One region of the Streptomyces sp. NPDC001544 genome, then DNA from elsewhere that is predicted to be linked to it. Evidence: riboswitches for the same ligand, from Rfam matches in the RefSeq annotation. Region 1 holds a riboswitch; each other region holds the start of a gene.
What was found. Region 1 has a riboswitch for thiamine pyrophosphate ahead of ACFY0F_RS21535 (thiamine ABC transporter substrate binding subunit). Riboswitches for the same ligand answer to the same signal wherever they lie in the genome.
Positions count from the first base shown of each region.

Region 2: linked by a shared signal. The riboswitch ahead of thiC (phosphomethylpyrimidine synthase ThiC) and the one ahead of ACFY0F_RS21535 (thiamine ABC transporter substrate binding subunit) in region 1 are both predicted to bind thiamine pyrophosphate.
Region 3: linked by a shared signal. The riboswitch ahead of thiO (glycine oxidase ThiO) and the one ahead of ACFY0F_RS21535 (thiamine ABC transporter substrate binding subunit) in region 1 are both predicted to bind thiamine pyrophosphate.

Region 1 is NZ_JBIAVN010000008.1:96,403-101,219, reverse strand. It holds gene rlmN (23S rRNA (adenine(2503)-C(2))-methyltransferase RlmN) at 1-999, shown strand, start outside; TPP riboswitch at 1,022-1,129, shown strand; gene ACFY0F_RS21535 (thiamine ABC transporter substrate binding subunit) at 1,200-2,282, shown strand; gene ACFY0F_RS21530 (ABC transporter permease) at 2,327-3,928, shown strand; gene ACFY0F_RS21525 (ABC transporter ATP-binding protein) at 3,928-4,817, shown strand, end outside.
Region 2 is NZ_JBIAVN010000004.1:13,144-17,960, forward strand. It holds gene ACFY0F_RS12845 (hypothetical protein) at 1-293, shown strand, start outside; gene thiC (phosphomethylpyrimidine synthase ThiC) at 720-2,522, opposite strand; TPP riboswitch at 2,515-2,702, opposite strand; gene ACFY0F_RS12855 (YibE/F family protein) at 2,775-4,142, shown strand; gene ACFY0F_RS12860 (SsgA family sporulation/cell division regulator) at 4,231-4,668, opposite strand; gene ACFY0F_RS12865 (IclR family transcriptional regulator) at 4,768-4,817, opposite strand, start outside.
Region 3 is NZ_JBIAVN010000001.1:902,452-907,268, reverse strand. It holds gene ACFY0F_RS04150 (NAD(P)/FAD-dependent oxidoreductase) at 1-1,219, opposite strand, end outside; gene ACFY0F_RS04145 (hypothetical protein) at 1,252-1,602, opposite strand; TPP riboswitch at 1,655-1,766, shown strand; gene thiO (glycine oxidase ThiO) at 1,764-2,924, shown strand; gene thiS (sulfur carrier protein ThiS) at 2,921-3,121, shown strand; gene ACFY0F_RS04130 (thiazole synthase) at 3,124-3,921, shown strand; gene pknB (Stk1 family PASTA domain-containing Ser/Thr kinase) at 4,120-4,817, shown strand, end outside.

The DNA of each region.
Region 1 (4,817 bases):
ATCGGGGAGAAGCCGTTTCGTGCCAAGCAGCTCTCGCAGCACTACTTCGCGCGGTACGCGCACGACCCGGAGCAGTGGACCGACATCCCCGCCGGGTCGCGTGGCAAGCTGCGGGAGGCGCTGCTGCCGGAGTTGATGACGGTGGTGCGGCATCTGTCGACCGACCAGGGGACCACCCGCAAGACGCTGTGGCGGCTGTTCGACGGGACGCTCGTCGAGTCCGTGCTGATGCGGTATCCGGACCGGGTGACGATGTGCATCAGCTCGCAGGCGGGGTGCGGGATGAACTGCCCGTTCTGCGCGACCGGACAGGCGGGGCTCGACCGGAACCTGTCGACCGCCGAGATCGTCCACCAGATCGTCGACGGGATGCGCGCGCTCAGGGACGGCGAGGTCCCCGGTGGCCCGGCGCGGCTGTCCAACATCGTCTTCATGGGGATGGGGGAGCCGCTCGCCAACTACAAGCGGGTCGTCGGCGCCGTCCGGGCTCTCACCGACCCCGCGCCGGACGGGCTGGGACTGTCCCAGCGCGGTATCACCGTGTCCACCGTCGGGCTCGTCCCGGCGATCCACCGGTTCGCCGACGAGGGCTTCAAGTGCCGCCTCGCGATCTCGCTGCACGCGCCCGACGACGAACTGCGCGACACCCTCGTTCCCGTGAACACGCGCTGGAAGGTGCGGGAGGTGCTCGACGCCGGGTTCGAGTACGTCGAGAAGTCCGGCCGCCGGCTGTCCATCGAGTACGCGCTGATCCGGGACATCAACGACCAGGCCTGGCGCGGTGACCGGCTCGGGCGGCTGCTCAAGGGCAGGCCCGTGCACGTCAACCTCATCCCGCTGAACCCCACGCCCGGGTCGAAGTGGACCGCCTCCCGGCCGGAGGACGAGAGGGCGTTCGTGGAGGCCATCGCCGCGCATGGCGTGCCCGTCACCATCCGGGACACCCGGGGGCAGGAGATCGACGGGGCCTGTGGTCAGCTGGCGGCCACGGAGCGATAGGATCTGGCCACATCACATCTTCATATTCCGACAGGGGAGCGCCACAGCGCTGAGAGTGCGGCAGACGGGCCGCAGACCCTCTGAACCTCGCCCAGGTCATTCTGGGTAGGAAGTTCGGTCACCCACTCAAGCTGTTGTGCCCTGCCCGGACGTTCCGGGCGGGGCCGCGTTCTTCCTGGCCTACCCCAGGAGGACATCCAGTGCACCGCAAGACGTTCGTGGCCGCGGCCGCCGGGCTCGGCCTCGTGGCGCTGTCCGCTCTGACGGGGTGCGGGTCGTCCGGCGCCAAGGGGGCGGCGGACTCCAGGACCGTCACCCTCGTCAGCCACGACTCGTGGGCCGTGTCCAAGAGCGTGCTCGCGGACTTCGAGAAGAAGTCCGGGTACAAGGTCAAGGTCCTCAAGAGCGGCGACGCCGGACAGGCCGTCAACAAGGCCATCCTCACCAAGGACAACCCGCAGGGCGACGTCTTCTTCGGCGTGGACAACACCCTGCTCTCACGGGCCCTCGACAACGGGCTGTTCCAGTCCTACCGGGCCAAGGGACTGGACACGGTGGGCGCCGGATACCAGCTCGACAAGGGCAAGGACCGGGTCACGCCGGTCGACTACGGCGACATCTGCGTCAACTACGACAAGGCGTACTTCGCCCGGCACAAGCTGGCCCCGCCCCGGTCCTTCGCCGACCTGGCCAAGCCCGAGTACAAGAACCTCCTCGTCACCGAGAACGCCGCCACCTCCTCGCCCGGCCTCGGGTTCCTGCTCGGCAGCGCGGCGCAGTTCGGCGACCAGGGCTGGCAGGGCTACTGGAAGAAGCTCAAGGCGAACGGCGTCAAGGTCGTCGACGGCTGGGAGCAGGCCTACTACCAGGAGTTCTCCGGCTCCTCCGAAGGGAAGAAGGCCGGCGGCGACAGGCCGCTCGTCGTGTCGTACGCCTCCTCCCCGCCCGCCGAGGTGATCTACGCCAAGAAGCGGCCCAGCACCGCCCCGACCGGTGTGTCGACGGGCACCTGCTTCCGGCAGATCGAGTTCGCGGGACTGCTGAGCAACGCCAAGAACACCAAGGGCGGCAAGGCGTTCATCGACTTCCTGCTCTCCAAGGAGTTCCAGCAGGACATGCCGCTGAACATGTTCGTCTACCCGGTGGTGAAGGGCGCCGCCGTGCCCGCCGAGTTCACCGAGTACGGGCCGCCCGCCGCCGATCCCGAGACCATGGCCCCCGGCAAGATCGCGGCCAACCGTGACCAGTGGGTCAAGTCGTGGACGTCACTCGTACTGCGGTAGCACCCCGCAGAGGCGCGCGCGGGAACGCGGTGCGGCTCGGCCTCATGGCCGTGCCCGTCGCGTTCTTCGCCGTGTTCTTCGCCTGGCCCGTGGCCGCGATCGTCGCGCGCGGGCTGAAGGTGGACGGCGCCTGGCGGTTCGGGCGGATCGCGGACGTGGTCAGCCAGCCCGACATCCGGCACGTGCTGTGGTTCACCGTCTGGCAGGCGCTCGCCTCCACCGTGCTCACCCTGCTGCTCGCGCTGCCCGCCGCCTACGTCTTCGCCCGGCTCGACTTCCCCGGCAGGCAGGTGCTGCGGGCCGTGGTCACGGTGCCGTTCGTGCTGCCGACCGTCGTGGCCGGAGCCGCCTTCCTCGCGCTCGTCGGACACGGCGGGCTGCTCGACGACCTGTGGGGCGTGCGGCTGGACACCACCGTGTGGGCGATCCTGCTGGCCCACGTCTTCTTCAACTACGCCGTCGTCGTCCGCACGGTCGGCGGGCTGTGGGCGCAACTCGACCCACGGCAGGAGGAGGCCGCCCGGATGCTCGGCGCGTCGCCGCTGCGTGCCTGGCGGAAGGTCACACTGCCCGCCCTCGGGCCGGCCGTGGCCGCCGCCGCGCTGATGGTGTTCCTGTTCACCTTCACCTCCTTCGGCGTGGTGCAGATCCTCGGCGGGCCCGCCTACTCCACCGTCGAGGTCGAGATCTACCGGCAGACCTCCGAGATCTTCGACCTGTCCACGGCCGCGGTTCTGACGCTGGTGCAGTTCGTGGCGGTGGGCGCGATCCTCGCCGTGCACGCCTGGACGGTGCGGCGGCGGGAGACCGCCCTGCGCCTGGTGGACGCCTCGGTGACGGCGCGACGGCCGCGCGGCGTGGGCCAGTGGGCGCTGCTGGCCGGTGTCCTGGCCACCGTCGCCCTGCTCCTCGTCCTGCCGCTCGCCGTGCTCGTACGGCGCTCCCTCGACGCTCCCGGCCTCGGCTACTACCGGGCGCTGACGGACTCCGACGGCGGAACCTTCCTGGTGGCGCCGCTGAACGCCGTGTGGACCTCACTGGAGTACGCCGCCGCCGCCACCGCCATCGCCCTGGCCGTCGGCTCCCTGGCCGCCGCCGCGCTGGCCCGCCGGGACGCGGGGCGGATCGTGCGCGGCTTCGACGCGCTGCTGATGCTGCCGCTCGGCGTGTCCGCCGTGACCGTCGGCTTCGGTTTCCTCATCGCGCTGGACAGGCCGCCGCTGGACCTGCGCCAGTCCTGGATCCTGGTCCCGCTCGCGCAGGCACTGGTCGGCGCGCCCTTCGTCGTACGGACCATGCTGCCCGTGCTGCGGGCCGTGGACGGGCGGCTGCGGGAGGCGGCGGCCGTGCTCGGGGCGTCGCCCTGGCGGGTGTGGCGGGAGGTCGACCTGCCGATGGTGCGGCGGGCGCTGCTGATCGCGGCCGGGTTCGCCTTCGCGGTGTCGCTGGGGGAGTTCGGGGCGACCGTGTTCATCGCGCGGCCCGACAACCCGACGCTGCCCGTCGCGGTGGCGCGGCTGCTGTCCCGGCCCGGCGATCTCAACTACGGGCAGGCGATTGCCCTTTCCACGATTCTGATGCTGGTGTGCGCGACGGCCCTGCTGGTACTGGAGCGGCTGCGCACGGACCGGACGGGGGAGTTCTGATGCTGCTGAGCCTCGATGCCACGACCGTGCGCTTCGGCGGACGGGCCGTGCTCGACGCGGTCGGCCTGGACGTCGCCGAGCACGAGATCGTCTGCGTGCTCGGGCCCAGCGGCAGCGGGAAGTCGACGCTGCTGAGGGCGGTCGCCGGGCTGCAACCCCTCGACTCGGGGCGGGTGTTGCTCGACGGGCGTGACCAGAGCGGGGTGCCCGCGCACCGGCGCGGGGTGGGGCTGATGTTCCAGGACCACCAGCTCTTCCCGCAGCGGGACGTGGGCGGCAACGTGGAATTCGGGCTCCGGATGCACGGGATCCAGAAGGCGCAACGGGACACCCGGGTGCGGGAGTTGCTGGACCTGGTGGGCCTGCCGGGCGCGGCCCGCCGGGCCGTCGCCGGGCTGTCCGGCGGTGAACAGCAGCGTGTGGCACTCGCCAGGGCGCTCGCGCCACGGCCCCGGCTGCTGATGCTGGACGAGCCGCTCGGGCAGCTCGACCGCTCGCTGCGGGAGCGGCTGGTGGTGGAACTGCGGGAGCTGTTCGGCCGGTTGGGGACCACCGTGCTCGCCGTGACGCACGACCAGGGAGAGGCGTTCGCGCTGGCCGACCGGGTGGTGGTGATGCGGGACGGGCGGATCGCCCAGTCGGGCACGCCCCTTCAGGTGTGGCAGCGGCCGGCCGACGAGTTCGTGGCCCGCTTCCTCGGCTTCGACAACGTGACCGACGCGACGGTCGCCGGGGAGGCCGCGGACACGCCTTGGGGCAAGCTGCCGGTGCCGCAAGGAGCGCCGCAGGGGGCCCGTACGGTACTCGTCCGGCCCGCCGGGGTCCGGCTCGTCCCGGCCGGTGAGGGCCTGCGCTGCACGGTGACCGCCCGTACGTTCAAGGGCACCCA
Region 2 (4,817 bases), on a different contig from region 1:
GACCCCACACCGAGGCGACCGAGGCGGTGGACCGGGCCAGGCAGGCCTGGCGCGAGGCGCTGCTGGAGCGCGGCATCGTGCCCTTCCTGCAGGAGGCGCTCGCCGACCCCGGCACAGCCGCGCTGCACCGCATGACCCCGCCGGCGCCGACCGGGCGCATGCCCCGGCTCGGCTACGACCGTCCGGGGTTCAGCAGTCCCGACGACGGCACCGCCCCGGGCTCGCGCCCGAGTTTCACCAGCCCGGACTACACGAGCCCGGAGTTCGGCGGCCCGGAGCACCAGCCGGAATGACCCCCGGCTTGCGCCCCCGGCGGGGGCGCAAGCCAGACGGGGCACGCCCGGGAGCTCCTTCAGCCGTGTGTGGAAATGACCGCTCCCGTGCCGCTTGTTCGTGTCCAGCACGAACGCCAGGAGTTCCAGCGCGTACTCCTGGGGCTCCAGTGAGAGTTCCTCCCGCATGCCTCGGCACGCCACGGCGTGCGGATCGGGTGCGCTGCGCCCCGAGGAGCCGATGTGGCGGGAAAGCCCTTCGTCGACGGATGAGTTCCACACCCCCGGAGCCATCCGCACCCGTTCACCGCGCCGGCTCACCACCAGCATGTCGTCGGCCGTGACCACCGCGACGTTGACGGCGAAGCTGCACTGCAGGAAGGCGGCGGTCCGTGCTCCCGGCCCGCTCCGGGGCGTTCGGTGGCACGGACCGCCCGTTGTCCGGGTTCAGTCCGCGATCGGCAGGTACACGCGGTTCCCGCTCGCCGCGAACTCCTTCGACTTCTGGAGCATCCCCTCAGCGACCTCCTCCGCCGACGCCCCCTCGGCCGCCGCACCGCCGAACCGCTCGGTGATGCTTTGGCTGATCTTCATGCTGCAGAACTTCGGACCGCACATGGAACAGAAGTGGGCCGTCTTGGCGGGCTCGGCCGGAAGCGTCTCGTCGTGGAACTCCCGTGCCGTGTCCGGATCCAGGGCGAGGTTGAACTGGTCCTCCCACCGGAACTCGAAGCGGGCGTCGGACAGCGCGTCGTCCCACTCCTGCGCGTCCGGATGGCCCTTGGCGAGGTCGGCTGCATGGGCGGCGATCTTGTAGGTGATGACGCCGGTCTTGACGTCGTCACGGTTGGGCAGGCCCAGGTGCTCCTTGGGCGTGACGTAGCAGAGCATCGCCGTGCCCCACCAGGCGATCATCGCGGCACCGATGCCGGAGGTGATGTGGTCGTACGCCGGTGCGACGTCCGTGGTCAGCGGGCCGAGCGTATAGAACGGAGCTTCATCGCAGATCTCCTGCTGAAGGTCGATGTTCTCCTTGATCTTGTGCATCGGGACGTGGCCCGGGCCCTCGATCATGGTCTGTACGTTGAAACGCTTGGCAACCCGGTTGAGTTCCCCGAGAGTTCGCAGTTCCGCGAACTGCGCCTCGTCATTGGCGTCCGCGATCGATCCCGGCCGGAGGCCGTCGCCCAGCGAGTATGTGACGTCGTAGGCGGCGAGGATCTCGCAGAGCTCCTCGAAGTTCTCGTACAGGAACGACTCCTTGTGGTGCGCCAGGCACCACGCCGCCATGATCGAGCCGCCGCGCGAGACGATCCCGGTCTTGCGGTTCGCGGTCAGCGGCACGTATGCCAGGCGCACACCGGCGTGGACGGTCATGTAGTCCACGCCTTGCTCGGCCTGTTCTATGACCGTGTCCTTGTAGATCTCCCAGGTCAGTTCCTCGGCGCGGCCGTCGACCTTCTCCAGCGCCTGATAGAGCGGCACCGTGCCGATCGGAACGGGGGAGTTGCGCAGCACCCATTCGCGCGTGGTGTGGATGTTGCGGCCGGTGGACAGGTCCATGACCGTGTCGGCACCCCAGCGGGTCGCCCAGGTCATCTTCTCGACCTCTTCCTCGATGGAGGAGGTCACCGCCGAGTTGCCGATGTTGGCGTTGACCTTCACCAGGAACCGCTTGCCGATGATCATCGGCTCTGTTTCCGGGTGGTTGACGTTCGCGGGCAGCACGGCCCGACCCGCCGCGATCTCCTCACGGACGACCTCTGGGGAAACGTTCTCCCTCAGGGCCACGAACTCCATTTCGGGTGTGATCTCGCCGCGACGGGCGTAGGCGAGCTGCGTGACCGCCTTGCTGTCGCGGCCCCTGCGCGGCTGGCGGGGCCGTCCGGGGAAGACCGCGTCGAGGTTGCGCAGGCCGCCCCGTGGCGAGGTGTGCTTGATCCCGTCGTCCTCGGGGCGGGCTGGACGGCCCGCGTACTCCTCGGTGTCGCCACGGGCGATGATCCAGTTCTCCCGCAGCGGCGGCAGGCCCCTGCGGACGTCGGTTTCGACGAGTGGATCGGTGTACGGGCCAGAGGTGTCGTACAACGTGACCGACTGCCCGTTGGTGAGGTGCACCTGACGGACCGGCACGCGCAGGTCGGGGCGTGATCCCTCGACATACCCCTTGTGCCAGCCGATGGACTTCCCGGCCTCCTGGTCGTCGGAGATCTGCGTGGAGGCAGGCGTGCGTGCGTCCTTGTTGGTCATGAGACCTACTCCCTACGCCGGCATTACCCGGTAACAGGTTCGGCGGTCGACGCAGCGGCTTCCGTCGTCGGTGTTTCTTGTGAAACATCACTTGGCTGAATGACGTTCCACGTGAAACATCGCAAAGACAGAGGTCAGCGCCCTCTCAGCCCGGTGCTCCGAGCTCCCGCGTGTGCAAAGGTGCCTCCACGCTAGCGTCATGTGTGGCGCGGTGAACAGTGCGTCTCGTGCCCTTCTTGCAATGATCGGGCGGTGACCACGACACACGACGAGTCTCGACATCCGCCGGGGCACACGCATGCGACCGGTGAGGGACGCGGGCACTCACACAGTCACAGCCATGGACCGGCCGCACCCGTCTCGAAGCATCTGCGCAAGGTCATCGCCGCCGTCCTGATCCCGTTCACCGCAGCGGTCGTGGTCGGGCTCGTGGTTCTGTGGCCCGGCGGTGCCCCGCCCCACAAGCGGACCGGGGTCGGCTTCGACCGGCAGACCCAGCAGGCCACGGTCACCAGGGTCGTCGAGGTCAGCTGCAAGTCGGTGAACGCTTCCGGCGGCACCGTGGCCGGAGACACCTCGACCGGCGGGGGCGGTTCGGCGCAGCAGGAGGCGGGCGGTACCTGCAAGAAGGCGACGGTCCGGGTCGACACCGGCAAGGACGAGGGCCGCACGTTCACCGAGATCGTGCAGCCGGACCAGTCGCGGCAGTTGCACGAGGGCGAGAAGGTCGTGACCGCCTACGAGCCTTCGGCTCCGAAGGATCTGCAGTACTCGGTCACCGACGTCAACCGGCGCATGCCGATGGCGCTGCTGGCGGGCATCTTCGCACTCGCCGTCGTGGTCGTCGGGCGGATGCGCGGTGTCATGGCACTGATCGCGCTGGCCATCAGTTTCCTGGTCCTCGACTTCTTCATCGTGCCCGCGATCCTGCAGGGGTCGGATCCGCTGACCGTGGCGGTGGTCGGCTCCAGCGCCATCATGCTGATCGCGCTGTACATGTGCCACGGCCTCTCGGCCCGGACGTCCGTGGCGGTCCTCGGCACGTTGATCTCGCTGTCGCTGATCGGCGTTCTCGGCAAGCTCTTCATCGGCTGGGCCGCGCTGACCGGCAACACCGATGACAGCACCGGCCTCATCCACGGCCTTTATCCGTCGATCGACATGAGCGGTCTTCTTCTCGCCGGTGTCATCATCGGGTCACTGGGTGTGCTGGACGATGTGACGGTGACGCAGACCTCGGCCGTGTGGGAGCTGCACGAGGCGAATCCGGCGATGGGGTGGCGTGGGCTGTACCGCGCGGGCATCCGCATCGGCCGCGATCACATCGCGTCCGTGGTCAACACGCTCGTGCTGGCCTACGCGGGTGCCGCGCTGCCGCTGTTGCTGTTGTTCTCCATCGCGCAGAGCAGCGTGGGCACGGTCGCCAACAGTGAGCTGGTGGCGGAGGAGATCGTGCGCACGCTGGTGGGCTCGATCGGCCTCGTGGCTTCAGTGCCGGTCACCACCGCCCTCGCGGCGCTGGTGGTGGCGGCAGACCGCCCGGTGCGGGGGACTGCGGCGGCCGCCGTCGCCCCGTCGGCTCCGGTGCGCGGCGGCCGGGGCCGACGCCGGAAGCGGTGAGCTCAACTGGCCGGCCTGGTACGGAGAAGCGTTACTGCTCCGTGCCGACGCGGCGCGCCGGAGTACCTGGCGCCCCGACCATGACGCTTCATCCGGCGCTCTGCTCCTCGGCGAGGATGCGGTCCAGGGCTTCGTCGAGGTGGGCGTCGAAGTCGGCGAGCGCTCCCTCCTGGCCCAGCGGCACCAGCTTGTCCGTACGGTCGAGGAAGGCCACCAGCGGGGGGGTGGAGGAGCGGAACAGGGCTTGGTCGGCCCCGACCTGAAGCCGGATCAGGACCTCTCCCAGCGCCTCGGAGCCGGCGGGCGCGATGCGCACATCACCGTCGCCGCAGGGCCGGCCCACTCCGTCGATCAGCAGCTCACGTCCGAAGGCCCAGGTCACCGGTGCGTCACCGGGAAGGTGGAAGGTCAGCCGCACGGCATAGGGATCACATGTCTCGTACCGCAGTTCCACCGGGATGCGGAAGGAGAGCTCCTCGGACACGAGAAAGCTCATCATGACTTCTGCCTGTACGGACTCGCGCATCGCCCATCCCGTCATAGGACACCGACTGGCCGGTAATGACCCCTTTGACCCTGGTGAAATCTTGCTGAATGTGCACGGTAGATCACAAGGAGTGAGTTTTCAGATACTGATAGAGATCGCGATCGAGCCCAGGTGCCGTCCGACCTCCC
Region 3 (4,817 bases), on a different contig from region 1:
GGGGCCTGGCCGGGTCGGTCAGCGCCTCGGGGTGCAGGGGTGCGCCCGCCTCGATCAGGCGCCGGCCCTGGGCCAGGTCCCGGGGGCGCCCGACGGCGAGCAGGGCCACCAGCCGGTCCTCCTTCAGCCAGCAGACCGTCCAGGCCGGGCCGGCGGGGTCGCCCCGCCAGAGGGTGCGGTCGGCGGCGCCGTGGTGACCGGCGTACTGGACGAAGCGACCGAACTGCTCGGACCAGAAGTAGGGCACGGGGTCGTAGGCCGCGGGGGTCTCGCCGATGATGTTCGCGGCGACCGTGCGAGGGCCCTGGAGGGCGTTGTCCCAGTGGTGGACGAGCAGCCGCTCCCCGTACCGGCGGGAGGGGAAGGAGGCGCAGTCGCCGACCGCGTACACGTCGGGGGCCGAGGTCCGCAGGTGTTCGTCGGTCACCACCTCCTGGTGCGTGCCGAGCTCGATGCCGGAGCCGGCCAGCCACGCCGTGGCGGGACGGGCGCCGATGCCGACGACGACGGCGCCCGCGGGCAGCCGCGAGCCGTCGTCGAGCACCACCGCGCCCGGCTCGACGCGCTCCACGCGCGCGCGCGTGCGCAGCACCGCGCCGCTGTCGGCGTACCAGGACGCCATCGGCGCCGCCACCTCGGCCGGGAGCGCGCCGGCGAGCGGGCGGTCCGCCGCCTCCACGACCGTCACCGCGCACCCCGCCTCACGGGCCGCCGTGGCGAACTCGGCGCCGATCCAGCCGGCGCCGACGACCACGATGTCGTGCTGCCGGGCGAGCACCGGCCGCAGCCGCTCGGCGTCGTCGAGGGTGCGCAGCAGGTGCACGCCGGGCACGCCCTCCGCGCCGGGCAGCCGGACCGGTTCGGCGCCGGTGGCCAGCACCAGGACGTCGTACGGCACGGGCCCGGCCTCGGTGTCCAGCTCGTGGTCGGCGGGGCGCACGCCCAACGCCTCGCGACCGAGGCGGAGTTCGATGCCGAGCGCCTCGAAGTCCACGTCGAAGGCGGAACCCTCGGCCTTGCCGAGCAGCACGGCCTTGGACAGCGGGGGCCGGTCGTACGGCTGGTGGGGTTCGGCGCCGATCAGCGTCACGGTGCCCTTCAGCCCCTGTTCGCGCAGGGCGACCGCGGTCTGCACCCCGGCCATGCCCGCGCCGACCACGACCACTCGCCGCGCCTGTGACGTGCCCTGTTCCCGCGTCTCCCGCGTCTGCTCGCTCACTCGATCACCATAGTCAACTGACTGTGCGTCAGTCAGGGGGCGTGCTCAGTGACCTGCTCCACAACGCTCGTCCCTGCTCCCGACTGCGACTCCCATTCCCAGGTCTCCTCCAGCCGTACCCGTCCGTCGGGCAACTCGGCCACGGTCGACCCGCAGTGTCCGGAGGAGGTGGTTCCGTCCCGTTTGAGCTGCACGTACCTGAAGTCCAGCCGGTCGCCCTCGCGGGTGCCCACCAGGTACCCGCGTACGACGTCTCCACCCGCGTACTCGGCCCAGATCTCGCCGTTCTTCTCGTGGTAGGAGAAGCGGGTGCGCGTGCCCACCTGACCGGGGGCCTGGTCGGCGACGGGCGCGAGGACGAGGCCGTCGAGTGAACGGGCCATGGACGGAGGCCTCCTTACGAGTCGGGTGCCCTGCGGGCTAGGGTGGCCACCGTAAAGCACTCGCGGGAGCCCGGACGCACCGGGCTGAGAGGGAGGCTGGCGGCCTCCGACCGTACGAACCTGATCCGGGTCATGCCGGCGAAGGGAGGGGCTCGACGCCCATGTCGTCACGTACGTCGGACGTCCTCGTCATCGGGGGCGGGATCATCGGACTGGTCACGGCCTGGCGCGCCGCGCAACGCGGACTGGCCACGGCCGTGGTGGACCCGGAGCCGGGCGGCGGGGCCGCGCAGGTGGCGGCGGGGATGCTGGCCGCCGTCACGGAACTGCACCACGGCGAGCAGACACTGCTCGGCCTGAACCTGGCCTCGGCCCGCCGCTATCCGGACTTCGCGGCCGAGCTGACCGACCTCACCGGCCTGGACCTCGGCTACCGCAGATGCGGCACGCTGGCCGTCGCACTGGATGCCGACGACCGCGCCCACCTGCGCGAACTGCACGCCCTGCAGCAGCGCTCGGGACTGGGGTCGCAGTGGCTGTCCGGCCGGGAGTGCCGGCGCCTGGAGCCGCTGCTCGCGCCGGGCGTTCGCGGCGGGCTGCGGGTGGACCGCGACCACCAGATCGACCCGCGTCGGCTGGCGGCCGCGCTGGTCGCCGCGTGCGAGCGGACCGGGGTGGTCTTCCACCGGCGGTGGGCCGAGCGCTTCGACGTCGTACGGGACCGGGCGGCCGGTGTCACCACCTCGGACGGCGACGAGCTGGGCGCGGGCCAGGTGGTGCTCGCGGCGGGCAGCCTCAGCGGGCGGCTCGCAGGCCTGCCGGGTGACCTGCTGCCGCCGGTACGGCCGGTGAAGGGGCAGGTGGTGCGGCTGACCGTGCCCGAGCGGTACGCGCCGTTCCTGAGCCGGACCGTACGGGCCGTGGTGCGCGGCAGCCAGGTGTACCTGGTGCCCCGGGAGAACGGCGAGCTGGTCGTCGGGGCGACCAGCGAGGAAGTGGGCTGGGACACGACGGTGACCGCCGGCGGGGTGTACCAGTTGCTGCGCGACGCGCACGAGTTGGTGCCCGGCATCACCGAACTGCCGCTCACCGAGACCCGGGCCGGACTGCGTCCCGGCTCCCCCGACAACGCGCCGCTGCTCGGCCCGACCGGTCTGGACGGGCTGCTGCTGGCCACCGGACACCACCGCAACGGCGTGCTGCTCACCCCGGTCACCGGCGACGCCCTGGCGCAGGCCCTGACCACCGGCGAACTGCCCGAGGAGGCGCGCCCGTTCACCCCGAAACGCTTCAGCACGGCACTCATGGAGCAGCCCGCATGAACATCTCCGTCAACGGGGTGCGCCGGGAGGTCGCCCCGGGTACCGCTCTCGACACCCTGGTGAAGTCCCTCACGGCGGCGCCGCGCGGAGTGGCCGCCGCGCTGAACGAAACCGTCGTCCCGCGCGCGCAGTGGCCGGCCACGGCCCTGGCCGAGGGCGACCGCGTCGAAGTCCTGACCGCCGTGCAGGGAGGCTGACCATGGCAGACGATCCCTTCGTCATCGGCGGTACGTCCTTCACGTCCCGTCTGATCATGGGTACGGGCGGTGCGCCCAGCCTCGAGGTGCTGGAGCGGGCGCTGGTCGCCTCCGGCACGGAGCTGACGACCGTGGCGATGCGGCGGGTGGATCCCGGCGTGCACGGGTCGGTGCTGTCGGTGCTGGAGCGGCTCGGCATCCGGGTGCTGCCGAACACCGCGGGGTGCTTCACCGCCGGGGAGGCCGTACTCACCGCCCGGCTGGCCCGGGAAGCGCTGGGCACCTCCCTGGTGAAGCTGGAGGTCATCGCCGACGAGCGCACGCTGCTGCCGGATCCCGTCGAGCTGCTGGACGCGGCGGAGACGCTGGTCGACGACGGCTTCACGGTGCTGCCGTACACCAATGACGATCCCGTGCTGGCGCGGAAGCTGGAGGACGTCGGCTGCGCCGCGATCATGCCGCTGGGGTCGCCGATCGGATCCGGGCTGGGGATCCGCAATCCGCACAACTTCCAGCTGATCGTCGAGCACGCGCGCGTGCCGGTGATTCTGGACGCGGGGGCCGGGACGGCGTCGGACGCGGCGCTGGCGATGGAGCTGGGGTGTGCGGGGGTGATGCTGGCCTCGGCCGTCACCCGGGCGCAGGCGCCCGCGCGGATGGCTGCCGCCATGCGGCACGCGGTGGAGGCGGGGCGGTTGGCCCGGCTGGCGGGGCGGATTCCCCGGCGGTACTTCGCTTCGGCGTCTTCTCCCGCGGAGGGCTTGGCCGTGCTGGATCCGGAGCGGCCTGCTTTTTGGTGACCCGGGGAGCCAGTCCCGTTTTTGTCTCCCACCCACGCACCACCCGTTACTGCCGATCGAGGGGTGGACGTCTGCCGTGGGACTCGGTCGCCGCTGGCGGCTTTCCGTGCGTGGGAAGCGTCACAGGTGCGCTTCAGTACCGGTCCGATCCTGGCCGAAACCGTGGGGGTGTCGGTCGCGGCTCGTACACTCGCCTGCGTGGATACGACCCTTCAGGACGCCCTCGTCGGGCAGGTGCTCGACGGCCGTTACCGTGTCGACGCGCGGATCGCGGTCGGCGGGATGGCCACGGTCTACCGGGCCCTGGACACCCGCCTGGACCGGGTCCTCGCGCTCAAGGTGATGCACCCGACGCTCGCGGCGGACGTGTCGTTCGTGGAGCGGTTCATCCGGGAGGCTAAGTCGGTGGCCCGGCTCGCCCACCCCAATGTCGTTCAGGTGTTCGATCAGGGGGCTGAAGGGGCGTACGTCTACCTGGCGATGGAGTACGTCGCGGGGTGCACCCTGCGGGACGTGCTGCGCGAGCGGGGCGCGCTGCAGCCGCGGGCCGCGCTGGACATCCTGGAGCCGGTGCTGGCCGCGCTCGGTGCCGCGCACCGGGCCGGGTTCGTGCACCGGGACATGAAACCGGAGAACGTCCTGATAGGGGACGACGGGCGGGTCAAGGTGGCCGACTTCGGGCTCGTGCGGTCCGTGGACACGGTGACCAGCACGACGGGGACCGTGCTCGGCACGGTCTCGTACCTGGCGCCCGAGCAGATAGAGCACGGCACGGCCGATCCGCGCGTCGACGTGTACGCGTGCGGTGTCGTGCTCTACGAGATGCTCACCGGCGGCAAGCCGCACGCCGGGGACACCCCCGCCCAGGTGCTCTACAAGCACATCCACGAGGACGT